Regions from separate parts of the Pantoea sp. SM3640 genome, predicted to be linked through region 1. Evidence: predicted binding sites of a transcription regulator. Region 1 holds the regulator's gene; each other region holds the start of a gene.
What was found. Region 1 encodes PhoB, which activates phosphate uptake and scavenging genes when phosphate is short. Its sites were predicted from a motif close to CTGTCATAAAACTGNCNNAT; they were not measured.

Region 1 (6,201 bases):
CGGAGCAATCGCCTGGCCCTGGTCATTCATCACCGCCAGCATTTTTACGCCGCTGAGGTGAAAGCCGAAACTGGCATAGCCGATGCTGCGCGAATTACCGGCCACCGCCTGCACCACCGCCGCCGAGCCGGGAAACTCCGCTACGTCACTGCGGAAATCGCCTTTACACAGCACCTGCTGTTTGAAGAACCCCCAGGTGCCGGAGGCGGAGTTGCGCCCATAACGCTGAATCGGCCGTTCGCGCCACTGGTCGCCGGTTAAACCAAGATCGCCCCAGCGCAGCGGCACACTGTGCGCGCCACACAGGCGGGTAATGGAGAAAATCGCGTCGAGCTGGCGCGGTTCAATCTGCTGCAGCGGATTGCGCTGATTGACCACCACCACCAGCGCATCCATTGCCACCGGCACCGCCAGCGGTGGATAGCCGTAGCGCGCCTCAAAGGCCTGACGTTCATCAGCCTGCATGGGGCGACTCATCGGCCCGAGCTGTGCGGCACCCGCCGCCAGCGCGGTCGGCGCGGTAGACGAACCGGAGGCCTGAACCTGCACATTGACGCCCGGTGCCTGGCGGCTGAAATCTTCGCCCCACAGGGTCATCAGATAGCCGAGCGTGTCGGATCCGACGCTGCTGAGATTGCCGGAGAGCGTGCCGGGCTGGGCCAGCGCCAGACCCGGCAGCAGAGAGACGATTAATAAAAGAAGGAGGCGCATCAGAGAGATCCGGCAGCGATTAATGAACGGCATTCTCCTGCATCACGCTGTTCACAATCAACCTCGCGGGCAGCGTAAAGGTAAAACAAGTCTCTTTATGTGGCACGCTGGTGATATCGAGCCGCGCGTTGTGGTGGCTCAGCGCATGTTTCACAATCGCCAGTCCCAGCCCGCTGCCGCCGGTGGCGCGCGAACGCGCCTTATCAACCCGGTAGAACCGCTCGGTCAGACGCGGAATATGTTCTGACGCAATACCCGGCCCGTTGTCGCACACCCGGAAGGTCGCGCCCTGCTTGCCACGCAGCCAGCTGATATCAATCCGCGTGCCCTCCGGCGTGTGATTCACCGCGTTGTACACCAGATTGGAAATAGCACTGCGCAGCTGTTCGTCGTTGCCGAACACTTTCAGATGGGGATCGGTATGGAAATGAATATCGTGACGACCGCCACTCAGCGTCGCCGCCTCATGCTGCAGCAGCTTCAGCATCACCGGCACATCGACCTTCTCTTTGAGATCGATCGCGGGCGCGGCTTCGATGCGCGACAGCGTCAGCAGCTGTTTCACCAGACTGTCCATGCGGCGCGTCTGCTCCGACATGGTGTGCAGCGCTTTGCTGCGCGACGGCTCGCTCATCACCGAGTCATTCATCATCTCCAGATAGCCCTGCAGCACGGTGAGCGGCGTGCGTAACTCATGGCTGACGTTGGCAAAGAAGTTGCGGCGCGCCCCTTCCAGCTGATGCATCTGCGTCACATCACGCGCCACCAGAAGCCACTGCCCTTCGCTATAGGGCATGACGCGGAATTCCATGTGAAGTTTGTTGTTCAGCACCAGCGTCAGCGGCTTGTCAAAATCGCGCTGGCGCAGATAGCGGGAGAACTCCGGGTAACGCAGCAGATTGAGGATATTCTGGCCATTATCTTCCGGCCAGCGCAGGCCCAGATGCTGCTGCGCCAGGCCGTTACACCAGAAAATAGTGCCCTCTTCCGTGGTCAGGATCACCGCATCCGGCAGCGATTCGGCCCCGCTGCGAAAACGCTTAATCAGATTACCGAGTTCACGCCGCCGCCGCCGGTTGCGCAGCTGCATCTGGTAAAGCCCATAAAACAGCGGTTCCCAGCTGGCACGCCCGGTCGGTGGCGTCATGGTGCGGTCGAGCCACAGCCAGTGCGACAGCCGCATCAGATTGTGGAAATGCCACAACAACACCATGACCACGCTCAGCAGCAGCCACCAGGGCAGGCCGCCAAACAGCAGACCCAGCAGCGCCGCAGGCAGACAGGCCAGCAGCAGTTCTGTCAGTAATCTCTTCCAGGAGAGGCGTTCCAGCACGGTAAAGGCTCCGTTTAGTAGCGGGCAGAGAAACGATACCCTGTTCCACGGACGGTTTGTACCATGCGATCGTGGCCGGAGACTTCCAGCGCTTTACGTAAACGGCGAATGTGAACATCGACAGTGCGATCCTCCACATACACATTGGTGCCCCAGACGTGGTTCAGCAGCTGTTCGCGGCTGTAGACACGCTCCGGGTGCGTCATAAAGAAGTGCAGCAACTTATATTCGGTGGGGCCCATCTCCAGCGGCGTGGTTTCGGACATCACGCGATGTGAGGAGGGATCCAGACTCAGCCCCTGCATCTCAATCACCTCTTCCACTGCCATCGGCGAAATGCGGCGCATTACCGCTTTGATCCGCGCCATCAGCTCTTTAGGTGAAAACGGCTTGGTAATGTAATCATCGGCGCCCACTTCCAGGCCACGTACCCGATCTTCCTCTTCGCCGCGCGCGGTCAGCATCATCACCGGGATATCGCGGGTCATCGCCTCGCGCTTCAGATGCTTGATAAACTGAATCCCGCTGCCACCGGGTAACATCCAGTCCAGCAAAATCAGATCGGGCCAGGGTTCAATCAGCTTGCCAACGGCGCTGTCATAATCTTCCGCCTCGATTGGCTGATAGTCGTTCTGCTCCAGAACAAAACACAACATTTCACGGATGGGGGCTTCATCCTCCACAACCAAAATGCGCTTAGCCATTATTACTCCTGCTGATTATGACGGCTGTCACTGAGATTCGCGGCGCCATTATGCGTCAGATTTGTGACACTTTTATGAAAAACATAACCTGCCTGTAACCTCACTGGTAATCATTTATGACAGCGCAGCGACATTTTTTTGCTTTGGCCGCAGAGCCAGTATAATCGCCCGGCGAATCACAACGGCAGGGACTCATCATGCGCATCATTCATACTGCGGACTGGCATCTGGGGCAGTTCTTCTACAACAAAAGTCGGGCGGCGGAACATCAGGCGTTTCTCGACTGGCTGTTGATCCAGATTGAACAGCATCAGGTGGATGCGCTGATTATTGCAGGCGACCTGTTTGATACCGGTACGCCGCCCAGCTACGCCCGCGAGATGTTTAACCGCTTCGTGGTGGCACTGCAGCCTGCGGGCTGTCAGCTGATTGTGCTGGCGGGTAACCACGATTCCGTGGCAACGCTGAATGAGTCACGCGAATTGCTGGCCTGCCTCAACACGCGGGTGATCGCCACCCCGCAGGCGCAGGATGATGTGCTGCTGCTCAACACCCGCCAGGGCGAGCCGGGCGCGCTGCTGTGCGCCATTCCCTATCTGCGCCCGCGCGATATCCTGCGCAGCCGGGCGGGTCAGTCGGGACGCGACAAGCAGACCTCGCTGCTGGAGGCGATTGCCCACCACTATCAGCAGCGTTTTGCCGCCGCCCAGGCGCTGGGCTATGCGCTGCCCGTCATTGCTACCGGGCATCTCACCACCGTTGGCGTCAGCCAGAGCGATTCAGTGCGTGACATCTATATCGGCACGCTGGATGCGTTTCCCGCCAGCGCGTTTCCCGCTGCTGATTATATTGCGCTCGGCCATATTCATCGCGCCCAGCGCGTGGCGGGCAGCGAGCATATCCGCTACAGCGGCTCGCCGATTCCGCTGAGCTTTGATGAGCTGGGGACTGAAAAAAGCGTCTTCCTGCTGGAGCTGGCGGCCAGCGGCCTGCAGTCAGTCACGCCGCTGATGGTGCCACAGGCGCAGCCGATGCAGGTGCTGAAAGGGTCGCTGGCGCAGATAGCGGAACAGCTAAATGCCTTCAGTTCGGCAGAGCAGGAAAAACCGACCTGGCTCGATATCGAAGTCACCACTCAGGAGTACCTCAGTGATCTGCAACGTCAGGTCGAAACCCTGACCGCTACGCTGCCGGTCGAAGTCTTGCTGCTGCGCCGCAGCCGTGAACAGCGGCAGCAGAGCCTGGCGCGGCTCGACAACGAAACGCTGAGTGAGCTGAAGGTGGAAGAGGTCTTTGCCCGCCGCCTGGCGCTGGATGAGGAGCTGCAACCGGCGCAAATCGACGAGATGACCACGCTGTTTCACCAGACGCTGGCCGCCATGGAAGAGACCCAATGAAGATCCTTACGCTACGGTTTAAAAACCTCAATGCCCTGCGCGGTGAATGGTTCATCGACTTCCGCGCCGAACCCTTTGCCAGCAACGGCCTGTTTGCGATAACCGGGGCCACCGGAGCCGGTAAAACCACCTTGCTGGACGCCATCTGCCTGGCGCTCTATCACCAGACGCCGCGCCTGGGCGCGATTTCCCAGAGCCAGAATGCGCTGATGACCCGCGACTGCGCAGAATGTCTGGCTGAGGTCGAGTTTGAGATCAAAGGTGAAGCCTGGCGCGCTTTCTGGAGCCAGAACCGCGCGCGCGGCACCGCTGACGGCAAGCTACAGGCGCCGCGCGTTGAGCTGGCGCGCTGTGACGACAACACCATTGTTGCCGATAAGGTCGGTGACAAGCTGAAGCTGATCGAAACCCTGTCAGGTCTTGATTTCGAACGCTTCACCCGCTCAATGATGCTGTCACAGGGACAATTCGCCGCCTTTCTCAACGCGAAAGCCAGTGAACGCGCCGAACTGCTGGAGGAGCTGACCGGCACCGAAATTTACGGCCTGATTTCCGCAGCCATCTACGAGCGTCATAAAGAGGCGAAAACCCAGCTGGATTTGCTGCGCAGCCAGGCGGGAGCGATGGCGCTGCTGGATAGCGATGCCCGCGACGCGCTGCAACAGCAGTTTAGCGATCTGACCAGGGCTGAACAGCAGCTCAGCGCGGATTATCAGCAGGCGCAGCAACAGCAGCAGTGGCAGCAACAGGCACAGCAGTTACAGCAGGAGAGTGCGCAGGCTGAAGCGGCGCTACAGCAGGCACAGGCCGCGTCACAGGCGGCTGAAACCGACCGCCAGCGGCTGGCTCGCAGCGAACCGGCTGAAAAACTGAGGATTAAACTGCAGCAGCGTGACACATTGCGCAGTGAACAGCAGCAGGCTGAGAGCCGCTATCAGCAGCTTACCGCGGCGCAGCAGCAGGCGCAGAACCAGCAGCAGCAGCATCAGCAGAATTATGCGGCCGCTCAGACCGCCCGCCAGCTGGCGCAGCAGGAACAGCAGCAGCAGGAGAACCTGCTGACGGAACAGGTGCTGCCGCTGGATCAGCACATCACGACGCTGCAGCAACAGCTTGCAGAGCAGCAGCAGGAAAATGCCCGGCAGCAGCAGCATGCCGACCAGACCCAGGCCAGCCTGACGCAGCAGAAGCAGCAGGTCGCGGCCTGGCAGCAGGCGATTGCCGAACAGCATCAGTTACGCGAGCAGCTGGCCGATCTGGCGCACTGGGGCGCTTCGCTGCCGGTATGGCAGGAGAACTTTGCCCTGCTGGCACAGCGCGAGGCGACACTGGCGGGACTGACGCAACAGCGCGAACAGCAGCAGCAACAGATCGATGCGCAACAGGCGAAACAGCAACAAGAGGCACAACAGGCACTGCCGCGCCAGTTGTCAGATCAACAGGCCCGCCAGGCGCTGTCGCAGGCGGAGCAGGTACTCACTTCGCTTCAGGAGCAGCATCCGCCTGCCGCACTGCGGCAGGCATTAAGCCAGTTGCAGAACAGCCGTCCGGCGCGTCAGCAACTGCTGCTGCTCTCAACGCAGTGGCAGCCGCTGCACCAGCAGCTGGGCCAGCGCCAGCAAAGGCTGAGCGCGCTGGAAAAAGCGCATCAGCAGAGTGAAGCGGAACTCCAGAGCCTGCGCGAGACGTGGAAACGCGAAAAACAGCAGCTGGATGATGTCGAAAAAATCTGCGCGCTGGAGCAGCAGATTGTCGACCTCAGCGATTACCGCGCCCGGCTCACCGCCGATCAGCCCTGCCCGCTGTGCGGCTCCTGCACCCATCCCGCCGTTGAGGCCTACAGCACACTGGAAGTGAGTGCTAACCAGCAGCGCCGGGCTGCGCTGCAGCAGCAAACCGAGGCACTGCGTGAAGCGGGCACGGCAAAAAATGAACAGCTGAAGCAGTCAGTAGTGCAGCAGCAGGCCCTGCGCGATGAAATCGCCGGGATGCAGCAACAGCTTGAGCAGCTTGAGCAGCAATGGCAGGCGCTGAGCGGTGAGCTGGCACTTACCAT
Region 2 (6,201 bases), 1.2 Mb from region 1:
TTTAATAACAGCGGTTACTCTTCGTCTTCATCGCGCAGCGGCACAATCAGCATGTCGATATGCACGGTATTGATCAACTGACGAGCTGAAGACATCAGCTTGCTCCAGAAATCCTGATGATGACCGCACACCACCAGGTCAACGTCATATTTTTTGATCGCATCAACCAGCACCTGGCCGAGGTCGCCACTGCCGCTCAGCGTCTCGCTGATCGGATAGCCCGCGGCATCTGATAACCCTTTCAGTGCCGTATGCGTCTCTTCAGAGATGCGCTTCTGCATATCCCCTAAGTTGACATCAATCAGGCCGGTGTAGAGGTCGGAGTAATTCACATCAACGTGAATCAGGGAAATTCTGGCATCGTACGGGCGAGCCAGCGAGACGGCCTTATCCACCAGTAACTGACTTTCGGGAGAAAGGTCTACTGCAATCAGGATGTGTTTATAAGCCATGATAAAACTCCTTTCACGAGATTAAGGATGGCATCCGGTGTTCCTGCCGCGTCACAGCTTAGCGAAATCCTTTGCGCGAGCGGGCGATGAGCGCCACCAAAGTGTCTACCTGCGTTGCAGGTGATGATGTTGTTATGTTCTGAGTATAGCCTTCTCTCACTGCAAATGCTGCCGTTGCCGCCTGGCTTATGAATAAGATCAAGGCTATGCCAGATTTACTCGCGCTGAACGAAAATCATCGTTGGAAAAAATGTAAAGAATTCTCCTACACTGAAAAAAGGCGGTCCGGTTCGCAGCCGCTCAGGGGGTCGAAAATTTTCGCAGTCCGGTGATTCAGTGGCTGGTTTTTTCTGCAGGCGGATACAGTGTCTGACGCTGGGTCTGTTGCTGCGATGCCAGTCGGGAGGGGGAGAATATGATCAACACTATTGCGCTTTTTTGGGCTCTTTGTGTGGTGTGTATCGTGAATATGGCGCGCTATTTTTCATCGCTGCGTGCCCTGCTGGCGGTATTACGGGGCTGTGATCCGCTGCTGTATCAGTATGTCGATGGGGCGGGATTCTTCACCTCTCACGGTCAGCCGAGCAAGCAGGTGCGGCTGGTCACCTATATCTGGGCAAAGCGCTATCTTGATCATCATGACGATGAGTTTATCCGGCGCTGCGAGCGGGTGCGGGGGCAGTTTCTTCTGACCAGTGCACTGTGCGGACTGGTAGTGATAAGTCTGGTGGCGCTGGCGATCTGGCATTAAAAAAGGGCGACTTACGTCGCCCTTTTGTCTGCTGGCATCACACCAGTTTCAAGGCAATCCAGTAGAGCGAACCTGACAGCAGAATACAGACCGGCAGGGTGAAGATCCACGCCATGGCGATGTTCTTGATGGTCCGGCTCTGCAGTCCGCCCCCGTCAACCAGCATCGTACCGGCTACCGATGAAGATAGGATATGCGTAGTGGAGACTGGCATGCCGGTATAGCTGGCGACGCCAATCGACAGCGCGGCGGTCACTTGCGCTGACATGCCCTGTGCATAGGTCATGCCTTTTTTACCAATCTTCTCACCAATGGTGGTGGCAACACGACGCCAGCCAATCATGGTGCCGATGCCCAGCGCCAGCGCGACGGCCACAATAATCCAGATCGGCGCATACTCGATGGTGCCAAGCAGGTCGCTTTTCAGCTTATTGAGGAAGCGCTTGTCATCTGGCGAGGTCTCTTCCAGACGGGCCGCTTTATCGGCGGTGTCTGAGATACACAGCAGCAGACGACGCATCTGGCCGCGCTGATCAACCGTCAGCTGATCGTAGCTCTGCAGATTATTCAGCAACACCTGAGCACGCTGAACCGCCTGCAGTGCGCGTGCGCTGTCACAGTGGAACTCCTGCGGGCTGGTCGCTGGCACTTCTTCCGGCGTTGGCAGCTTAGGCGGTGCCATCTGGATGATGTGCGTCAGCGAGGCGTTATGCTGCTGGTAATACTGCTCCAGGTGATTAACCGCATCGCGGGTACGCGTAATGTCATAACCGGAGGCATTCATATTTACCACGAAACCGGCCGGAGCCACGCCAATCAGGACCAGCATGATCAGGCCAATGCCTTTCTGACCGTCATTCGCGCCGTGCGAATAGCTCACGCCAATTGCCGAAACAATCAGGGCGATACGGGTCCAGAACGGCGGCTTTTTCTTGCCGTCGATCTTCTCGCGGTCAGCAGGCGTCATATGAATACGCGCACGCTTTTTGGTATTACTCCAGTAGCGACGCAGAATGAAGATCAAGCCGCCCGCCATCACCAGGCCGACAATCGGCGACAGGATCAGAGAAAGGAAGATGTTCAGGACTTTCGGGATGTTGAGTGCATCAACTACCGAGGTTCCGGTCATCAGGGCGTTGGTCAGACCGATACCGATAATGGCGCCGATCAGGGTATGGGAGCTTGAGGCCGGCAGACCGAGATACCAGGTGCCGAGGTTCCAGATAATCGCCGCCAGCAGCATAGAAAACACCATGGCGAGACCGTGAGCCGATCCAACATTTAACAACAGATCGGTGGGAAGCATATGAACAATAGCGTAAGCGACACTCAATCCACCGAGCAGCACGCCAAGGAAGTTGAATACACCCGCCATCACCACAGCAAGCTGGGCACGCATGGCACGCGTATAGATGACCGTCGCAACTGCGTTGGCCGTGTCGTGGAAACCGTTGATCGCTTCGTAAAACAATACAAACAGCAGGGCAAGAACCAATAACAGGCTAGTACTGAGGTCTAGACCAGCAAACAGATGTAGCATAAACGTTACGCCATTTTTGGAGGACATGAACGCGGCGCATTATCCGCGACAACGTGCTGTATGGGAAAGGAAAATATAGCGTTAATTTGACCTTTCGTCGTAAGGCTGAAGGGTAACTCAGCTAAAAAGGGTTAGATATTAAGCAGATACAATATGACACATTTACGGCAATTTTTTGACGCTGGCGTCTCAGTGAGCAGATCACTACAATCTGCGCCTTTCCAGTTAAGTGAGTGAACCGCAGTGGAACAGTTTGACGTTATCATCATTGGTGCCGGCGCCGCCGGTCTGTTCTGTGCCGCCCAGGCCGGACAGCGGGGACGCCGCGTGTTACTGCTGGATAACGGCAAAAAGCCGGGACGCAAGATTCTGATGTCGGGCGGTGGCCGCTGCAACTTCACCAACCTCTATACCGAACCGGCGGCCTATCTGTCGCACAATCCCCACTTCTGTAAATCGGCGCTGGCGCGTTATACCCAGTGGGATTTTATCGATCTGGTCAATCGTCATGGTATTGCCTGGCATGAGAAAACCCTGGGTCAGCTCTTCTGTGATGACTCGGCTCAGCAGATTGTCGATCTGCTGCTGGCCGAATGTGACAAGGGCAATGTCACCCTGCGGCTGCGCAGTGAAGTGCTCAGCGTGGCGCGCGATGAAAGCGGTTATACCCTGCAACTCAACGGCAGTACGGTTCAGGCGGAGAAGCTGGTCATCGCCAGCGGCGGCCTGTCGATGCCAGGTCTGGGGGCTTCGCCATTTGGCTATAAAATTGCGGAGCAGTTCGGCCTGAGCGTCTTTCCGACGCGGGCGGCGCTGGTGCCTTTTACTCTGCACAAGCCGCTGCTGGAGCAGCTGCAGACGCTGTCAGGCGTGGCGCTGGAGACCACGATTGATGCGCAGGATGGCACCCGCTTCAAAGAGGCGATGCTCTTCACCCATCGCGGCCTGTCCGGTCCGGCGGTATTGCAGATTTCCAGCTACTGGCAGCCGGGTGAATTCGTCACTATCGATCTGTCGCCCGCCACACCGCTTGAGGCGTTTCTGACGGCACAGCGTGAAACACATCCGAATCTCAGCCTGAAAAACAGCCTGGCGAAAATTCTGCCGAAGCGCCTGGTGGAAGTCCTGCAGGCGCTGAAGGTGGTGCCGGACATCACGCTGAAGCAGCTCAACAGCAAACAGCAAACTGAGCTGGCGCAGACGCTGCACGCCTGGCGCATCCAGCCAAACGGCACAGAGGGCTATCGTACGGCGGAAGTAACGCTGGGCGGCGTGGATACGACGCAGCTCTCCTCGAAAACCATGGAGGCGCGTGCGGTGCCGGGGCTTTACTTTATTGGCGAAGTGGCCGATGTCACCGGCTGGCTGGGCGGCTATAACTTCCAGTGGGCCTGGAGTTCCGCCTGGGCCTGTGCCCAGGCGTTGTAACGCGCGTTTACCAGCGCTGATGGACGTGAGGCGCGATCTTCTCCTGATAGATCTGCTTCAGCGCTGCCATCGTCTCCTCAGAGAGCGCATCGACATCGCTGGCGCGGGCATTGGCTTCAGCCTGTTCGCGATTTTTCGCGCCAGGAATCACCACGCTGACATCTTCGTTCATCAGGATCCAGCGCAGCGCAAACATCGCCATGGTGGTGTCCCCGGTGACGAAGCGGCGAATCTCCTCAACCGCTTCCAGCGCCACCTCATACGGCACGCCGGAGAAGGTCTCGCCCTTATCGAACGCTTCGCCATTGCGGTTAAAGGTGCGATGGTCGTCAGCGGCAAACACGCTGTCGGCATTCATTTTACCGGTCAGCAGACCTGACGCCAGTGGCACACGGGCGATGATCGCCACATCACGGCGTTTCGCCTCACGCAGTAGCAGTTCCGCCGGACGCTGGCGGAAAATGTTGTAGATCAGCTGAATCGACGAGACGTTGGGAAATTCCAGCGCCTTCAGCCCTTCCTCGACTTTCTCAACGGAAACACCGTAGTGACGGATTTTTCCGGCGGCCACCATCTCATCCATCACCGCGAAGACGTCCGGGTTGTAGTAGACCTCGGTCGGCGGGCAGTGCAGCTGCACCAGATCCAGCGTTTCGGTCTGCAGATTTTCACGTGAGCGATCGATAAAGGCGTTGAGATTTTCGGCGTTGTAGCCCTCAGTCACGTGCGGTGAAAGGCGACGCCCCAGTTTGGTGGCGACAAACGGGCGTTCCCCGCCGCGCTGGTTCAGCACCTCCGCAATAATCTTTTCGGAGCGGCCATCGCCATAGACATCGGCGGTATCAATAAAGGTGATGCCCGCATCCAGCGCGGCGTTCAGCGCGGCTTTGGCATCCTCCATGCTCACTTCTCCCCAGGTTCCGCCAATGGCCCATGCGCCAAAGCCAATTTCAGAGACGCGCTGACCGGTACGGCCCAGTGTTCGTAATTTCATGCAAACCTTCCTCGATGCGTTTCAGACAGGGTGACAGAAAAGGGCTAACCATTGATCTTAGCGCTTTCCGGCGGTGAGGCGATTCGGCGTTATTGCATACCAGACCCGTATAAACAGGAGGTTTTTTGCGGCAGGCTGCTGGTTACGTTGAAGATTTCTGCAAAAAACAGGCCGGATCGTGTGGATACCGCTTCGCTAATTAATTGATTTTAAGAAATTTCACCTGAAATTAAACAGGCGAGAGTGTGGATTCGGTCACATACTTCAATTTTCAGGCCAACAATGGGATCGCTATGTTTAAATTTGTTAAGTCGGTCTTTGCCAGTCCCGAGAAGTTTCTACAGATCATGACCCGTCAGGATATCAACGACTCCATCGCCGAAGGTGAGCGCATCATTATTGATGAGAACGGCAATATCTCGGTCAATACGCTGAGTGAGGAAGTCCACGAAGATTTTGCCCGCCATGTGAATACGTTAAAGGGAGTGTAAGGTGGGTACCGCAATATTTATGGTGCTGATGGTCAGTGGTTACTGGTACACCAGCCGTGATTTAAACAGCCGCTTTAAAATCCGCCGCTCGTCGGGCTGGGATGTCTATTTTCTGGTCGCGCTTTACGGCTGTATTTTTGTTCTGCAGGGCGTGTTCGCCACCGGCATCGTCTGGCTGCTGCTGCTCTGTATGTCCGGTGTCGCCAATGCCCTGCAGATGATCCCCGGCGTGCATCTGAAGTGGCAGGTGGAGTTCATGAACTGGAGTTTCCTGGGCATCCAGGCACCGGTTGTCATTATGCTCGCCTTCGCCATTCTGCTCTGCCTCTATCGCTCAAACTGGGCGGGCAGCGCACGCCTGAATGTATCAGGGCGTAAAGATCTCTATCAGCGGCTGTCACGATCCAACGGCGTGGAGCAACTGCTGTTTCAGTGCATGGAAGAGGGCGAGCTGGCGTGGATTACGCTGAAGTCGCGCCGTATTTACATCGGCATGGTGCATGCCTCGACCTTTGAATATGAGAGCACCAAAAACATCGTGCTGA
Region 3 (6,201 bases), 950 kb from region 1:
CTGGCCATGCGCCGCTGCTGACTGCCATTAAGCCTGGAATGATCCGTATCGTGAAACAGCACGGCGAAGAGGAGTATATCTACCTCTCTGGCGGCGTGCTGGAAGTGCAACCGGGCAGCAGCACCGTTCTGGCCGATACCGCGATTCGCGGTACCGATCTGGACGAAGCGCGAGCTCTGGAAGCAAAACGCAAAGCAGAAGAGCACATGAACAGCAGCCACGGCGACGTGGACTACGCTCAGGCCTCTGCCGAGCTGGCGAAAGCCATTGCTAAACTGCGCGTGATCGAACTGACCAAAAAAGCGATGTAATCCAGCTTTATGCGTCACGAAATGCCAGCCCTCGGGCTGGCATTTTTTTTGCCTGCGGTGCCCGATCTGCCCGTCCGCCTAATTTCGGCCTGAGAAAAATGTAGTAATCTCAACCCCAAACCGTTTTACTTTCACCCGTAAAAATTCACTCAGGATAGTTATGTCTAACAGTGCGATGAGTGTGGTGATCCTTGCTGCTGGCAAGGGCACCCGTATGTATTCCGATCTGCCTAAAGTTCTGCATACGCTGGCAGGCAAACCGATGGTTCAGCACGTCATTGATGCCGCCAAAGGGCTGGGCGCACAGCAGGTGCATCTGGTCTATGGTCACGGCGGCGATCGCCTGAAAGCGACACTTACCGACAGCACGCTGAACTGGGTACTGCAGTCTGAGCAGCTCGGCACTGGCCATGCCATGCAGCAGGCCGCGCCTGCCTTCGCCGATGATGAAGATATCATGATGCTCTATGGCGACGTGCCGCTGATCTCTCAGGCGACATTACAGCGTCTGCGCGAAGCAAAACCGCAGGGCGGCATTGGCTTACTTACCGTGGTACTGGACGACCCGACCGGCTATGGCCGCATCGTGCGTGAGAACAATACCATCACCGGCATTATCGAACAGAAAGATGCCAGCCCGGCGCAGCTCATGATTAAAGAGATCAACACCGGTATTCTGATCGCCAACGGCGGCGATTTAAAACGCTGGCTGTCACAGCTCACCAATAACAATGCGCAGGGTGAGTATTACATTACCGATATTATCGCGCTGGCACATCAGGAAGGTCGGGTGATCAACGCGGTTCATCCGGCACGCATCAGTGAAACCGATGGCGTGAATAACCGTCTGCAGCTGGCGACATTAGAACGCACATACCAGGCTGAACAGGCCGAAAAACTGCTGCTGGCCGGCGTGATGCTGCGCGATCCGGCACGGTTTGATCTGCGCGGGACGCTGGCGCATGGACGGGATGTCGAAATCGACACCAACGTTATTATTGAAGGCCGGGTCACGCTGGGCTCGCGCGTCAAAATCGGCGCGGGCTGCATCATCAAAAACAGCGTGATCGGCGATGATTGTGAAATCAGCCCCTATACAGTGATCGAGGATGCTCATCTCGCTACCGCCTGTACCGTCGGACCCTTTGCCCGTCTGCGTCCTGGCAGCGATTTGGCCGACGCTGCGCACGTGGGCAACTTCGTCGAAATGAAGAAAGCGCGTCTGGGCAAGGGATCGAAAGCGGGCCACCTCTCCTATCTTGGCGATGCGGAGATTGGCGACAACGTGAACATCGGTGCAGGCACTATCACCTGCAACTATGATGGCGCGAACAAATTCAAAACCGAGATTGGCGATGACGTATTTGTCGGCTCAGATACGCAGCTGGTGGCTCCGGTCAGCGTCGCGGCAGGTGCTACCATTGCGGCAGGCACCACCATCATGAAAGATGTGACCGAAGCCGGTCTGGTCTATAACCGTAAAGAGCAGAATCACAAAGCGGACTGGCAGCGTCCGGTGAAGAAAAAATAAAATTTTTAACGGCCCGCTTTATGCGGGCCGATACAGTGCAGTGCCAAAACTATAATCCCCACTCTCTACAAGGCTCGGGGAACCGGCAAAGCCGGATATCAGGTCGCATGACAACAGAAGTGGCGAAAAGCCATGTAGTCAGGAAAACATCATTATGTGTGGAATTGTTGGTGCAGTAGCGCAACGCGATATCGCAGAGATTCTGCTGGAAGGTCTGCGTCGTCTTGAATATCGCGGATATGATTCGGCCGGTCTGGCCGTGGTCGATCGTCAGGGGCACGTCACGCGCCTGCGGCGGTTAGGGAAAGTGCAGAAACTGGCGGAAGCCGCTGAACAGCAGCCGCTGATCGGTGGTACCGGCATCGCGCACACGCGCTGGGCAACTCATGGCGAGCCGTCGGAAGCAAATGCGCATCCGCACGTCTCAGAGCACATCATCATCGTGCACAACGGCATCATCGAAAACCATGAGCCGCTGCGTGCTGAGCTGATCGAACGCGGCTACGTTTTTGCCTCTGAAACCGACACCGAAGTGGTGGCGCATCTGGTTCACTGGGAGCAGAAGCAGGGCGGTTCGCTGCGCGAAGTCGTATTGCGCGTGATCCCACAACTGCGTGGTGCTTATGGCATGGTGATCATGGACAGCCGCGATCCGTCGCTGCTGGTGGCAGCCCGTTCCGGCAGCCCGCTGGTGATTGGCCGTGGCATGGGCGAAAACTTTATCGCCTCGGATCAGCTGGCCCTGCTGCCGGTGACCCGCCGCTTCATCTATCTGGAAGAGGGTGATATCGCCGAGATCAGTCGTCGTGATGTGACGGTGATCGACCGTGAAGGCAATACCGTGACGCGTGCCGAGATCGAATCGAACCTGCAATATGACGCCGGTGATAAAGGTATTTACCGTCACTACATGCAGAAAGAGATCTACGAACAGCCGATGGCGCTGAAAAGCACCCTGAGTGGGCGCTTCAGTCAGGGGCAGGTTGACCTCAGCGAGCTGGGCGCGGGCGCTGAAGCACTGCTGAGTCAGGTGGAGCATATCCAGATTATCGCCTGCGGCACCTCTTATAATTCCGGGATGGTGTCACGCTACTGGTTTGAGTCGCTGGCAAATATCCCCTGTGACGTGGAGATCGCCTCAGAGTTCCGCTATCGCAAGTCAGCGGTGCGCAAAAACAGCCTGCTGATCACCCTGTCACAGTCGGGTGAAACGGCAGATACCCTGGCAGCGCTGCGTCTCTCGAAACAGCTGGGCTACCTGGGGTCGCTGGCCGTCTGCAACGTGGCGGGTTCGTCACTGGTGCGGGAATCTGACCTGGCACTGATGACCAAAGCGGGCACCGAAATCGGCGTCGCCTCCACCAAAGCGTTCACCACTCAGTTAGCGGTGCTGCTGATGCTGGTGGCGAAACTGGGTCGTCTGAAAGGGATGTCTGTGGAGACTGAGCATGAGATCGTTCATGCCCTGCAGGCGTTGCCGAACCGGATTGAGCAGATGCTGGCGCAGGATAAGCTGATTGAGAATCTGGCCGAAGGCTTCTCTGACAAGCATCACGCGCTGTTCCTGGGCCGTGGCGATCAATACCCGATTGCCATGGAAGGGGCGCTGAAGCTCAAGGAGATCTCCTACATTCATGCGGAAGCCTACGCCGCAGGCGAGCTGAAACATGGCCCGCTGGCGCTGATTGATGCGGACATGCCGGTGATCGTAGTGGCACCTAACAACGAACTGCTGGAGAAGCTGAAATCCAACATCGAAGAGGTGCGCGCACGCGGCGGCCTGCTCTATGTGTTTGCCGATCAGGATGCGGGTTTCAGCGACAGTGACGGGATGAAGATTATCCCGCTGCCGCATGTTGAAGAGGTGATTGCGCCGATCTTCTACACCGTGCCGTTGCAGTTACTCTCCTATCACGTTGCCCTGATCAAAGGCACCGACGTCGATCAGCCGCGTAACCTGGCAAAATCGGTTACCGTGGAATAACCTGGTGGGCCCCGTCGCGGGCCCACTTCATTCTGGCCCTTTGTCATATAACTGTCATATTTCGTACATTTCACTGTCATCAAACTGTCCTATTTTCCCTCCTGCAGCAATCACAGACTCTTACTAAAACGGCCCCTAGCCTGACTTTTCTCCCCTGGAGGGAATATGACACTGATGCGTAGCACCGTAGCCCGAATCCTCGCCACCACCTTCGCCGTAAGCGCGGTATCTGCTTTTGCGGCCACCGATCTCACCGGTGCAGGCGGGACGTTCCCGGCGCCGGTTTATGCCAAGTGGGCAGCAGAATATCAGCAAGCCACCGGTAGCAAAATTAACTACCAGGGCATCGGTTCATCTGGCGGCGTGAAACAGATCATTGCCAAAACCGTTGATTTCGGTGCGTCCGATGCGCCAATGAAAGATGAAGATCTGCAGAAAAATGGTCTGTTCCAGTTCCCTACCGTGATCGGTGGTGTGGTACTGGCGGTTAACCTGCCGGGCATCAAGTCAGGCCAGCTGACGCTGGATGGCAAAACTGTGGGGGATATCTACCTCGGCACCATCAAAAAGTGGAACGACCCGGCGATTGCCAAACTTAACCCGGGCGTGAAACTGCCAGAGACCAACATCAACGTGGTGCGTCGCGCTGATGGTTCAGGCACCTCGTTCGTCTTCACCAGCTATCTGGCGAAGGTAAACCAGGACTGGAACAGCAAAATCGGTAAAGGCAACACTGTTAACTGGCCGGTGGGTCTGGGCGGTAAAGGCAACGACGGCGTCGCTGCATTTGTTCAGCGTCTGCCGGGTTCAATCGGCTATGTGGAATACGCCTACGCCAAACAGAACAACCTGACCTACACCAAACTGATCGATGCCGATGGTAAAGCGGTCGCGCCAAGCGAAACCAGCTTCAGTAATGCCGCGAAAGGCGCTGACTGGAGCAAATCGTTCGCGCAGGATCTGACCTTCCAGAAGGGCGCGGATGCCTGGCCAATCTCCTCAACCACCTTCATTCTGATCTACAAAGATCAGGCGAATGCGGCTAAAGGCGCTGAAGTACTGAAGTTCTTCGACTGGGCTTACAAAAGCGGCAGCAAAACCGCTACAGCGCTGGATTATGCTGCGCTGCCAGAGAGCGTGACCGAGCAGATTCGCGCCGCCTGGAAAGCCAACATCAAAGACAGTTCTGGTAAAGCGCTTTATCAGTAATTGACCGACCCTGGCCGGACGGCTGTCCGGTCAGACCCAACGGGCGGCTCATGCCGCCCTGATAACTTCTGAAGACTGAGACTTCTATGGCTGCAACGAAGCCGGCATTCAAAGCCCCAGGCAAACAAGGTGACAGAATTTTTGGCGCGCTGGTCAGGCTGGCTGCGCTGATTGTGCTGTTACTGATGGGCGGCATTATTGTCTCCCTGATCATCTCCTCGTGGCCCAGCATCCAGAAGTTTGGTTTCGCCTTTTTGTGGACCAAAACCTGGGATGCGCCCAACGAACAATTTGGCGCACTGGTTCCGATCTACGGCACCCTTGTGACCTCCATTATCGCCCTGATTATCGCCGTGCCGGTGAGTTTTGGTATCGCGCTGTTCCTGACTGAACTCGCGCCAGGCTGGCTGCGTCGCCCGCTGGGTACCGCCATTGAGCTGCTGGCAGCAATTCCGAGCATCGTTTACGGCATGTGGGGCCTGTTTGTCTTCGCACCACTGTTTGCCGAATATTTCCAGACACCGGTTAACGACGTGATGTCGGGTATTCCGATTGTCGGCGAGCTCTTTTCCGGCCCCGCTTTCGGTATCGGTATCCTCGCGGCGGGAGTGATTCTGGCGATCATGATCATCCCCTACATCGCCTCGGTGATGCGCGACGTCTTTGAGCAGACCCCGGTAATGATGAAAGAGTCAGCCTACGGCATCGGCTGCACCACCTGGGAAGTGATCTGGCGCATCGTCCTGCCATTTACCAAAAACGGTGTGATTGGCGGCGTAATGCTGGGACTGGGTCGTGCGCTGGGTGAAACCATGGCAGTGACCTTTATTATCGGCAACACCTACCAGCTCGACAGCCCGTCGCTGTTTATGCCGGGTAACAGCATCACCTCGGCGCTGGCCAACGAGTTTGCGGAAGCGGAATCGGGTGTCCATGTCGCCGCGCTGATGGAGCTGGGCCTGATCCTGTTTGTGATTACCTTTATCGTACTGGCGATTTCAAAGCTGATGATTATGCGACTGGCGAAAAGTGAAGGAGCGCGCTCATGACCACGATTGAAATTCAGGCGCGCGCCGAACTGGACGCATCACGTCGTAAAATGCAGTCCTGGCGCAGCACGAAAAATAAAATTGCACTGACGCTGTCGCTGCTGACCATGGCGTTTG

Region 2: the regulator PhoB is predicted to act here: its motif matches at 2,895-2,914, upstream of pitA (inorganic phosphate transporter PitA).
Region 3: the regulator PhoB is predicted to act here: its motif matches at 3,867-3,886, upstream of pstS (phosphate ABC transporter substrate-binding protein PstS).

What each region holds. Positions count from the first base shown of each region.
Region 1 covers NZ_CP064872.1:2,910,974-2,917,174, forward strand. Annotated here, with positions in the region: gene IV493_RS13645 (PstS family phosphate ABC transporter substrate-binding protein) at 1-711, opposite strand, end outside; gene phoR (phosphate regulon sensor histidine kinase PhoR) at 731-2,044, opposite strand; gene phoB (phosphate response regulator transcription factor PhoB) at 2,059-2,748, opposite strand; gene sbcD (exonuclease subunit SbcD) at 2,946-4,145, shown strand; gene IV493_RS13665 (AAA family ATPase) at 4,142-6,201, shown strand, end outside.
Region 2 covers NZ_CP064872.1:96,228-102,428, forward strand. Annotated here, with positions in the region: gene uspA (universal stress protein UspA) at 15-452, opposite strand; gene uspB (universal stress protein UspB) at 868-1,203, shown strand; gene pitA (inorganic phosphate transporter PitA) at 1,241-2,743, opposite strand; gene IV493_RS00455 (NAD(P)/FAD-dependent oxidoreductase) at 2,987-4,171, shown strand; gene IV493_RS00460 (aldo/keto reductase) at 4,179-5,165, opposite strand; gene IV493_RS00465 (hypothetical protein) at 5,459-5,656, shown strand; gene IV493_RS00470 (hypothetical protein) at 5,658-6,201, shown strand, end outside.
Region 3 covers NZ_CP064872.1:3,857,760-3,863,960, reverse strand. Annotated here, with positions in the region: gene IV493_RS17850 (F0F1 ATP synthase subunit epsilon) at 1-311, shown strand, start outside; gene glmU (bifunctional UDP-N-acetylglucosamine diphosphorylase/glucosamine-1-phosphate N-acetyltransferase GlmU) at 472-1,842, shown strand; gene glmS (glutamine--fructose-6-phosphate transaminase (isomerizing)) at 1,997-3,826, shown strand; gene pstS (phosphate ABC transporter substrate-binding protein PstS) at 3,992-5,035, shown strand; gene pstC (phosphate ABC transporter permease PstC) at 5,122-6,084, shown strand; gene pstA (phosphate ABC transporter permease PstA) at 6,081-6,201, shown strand, end outside.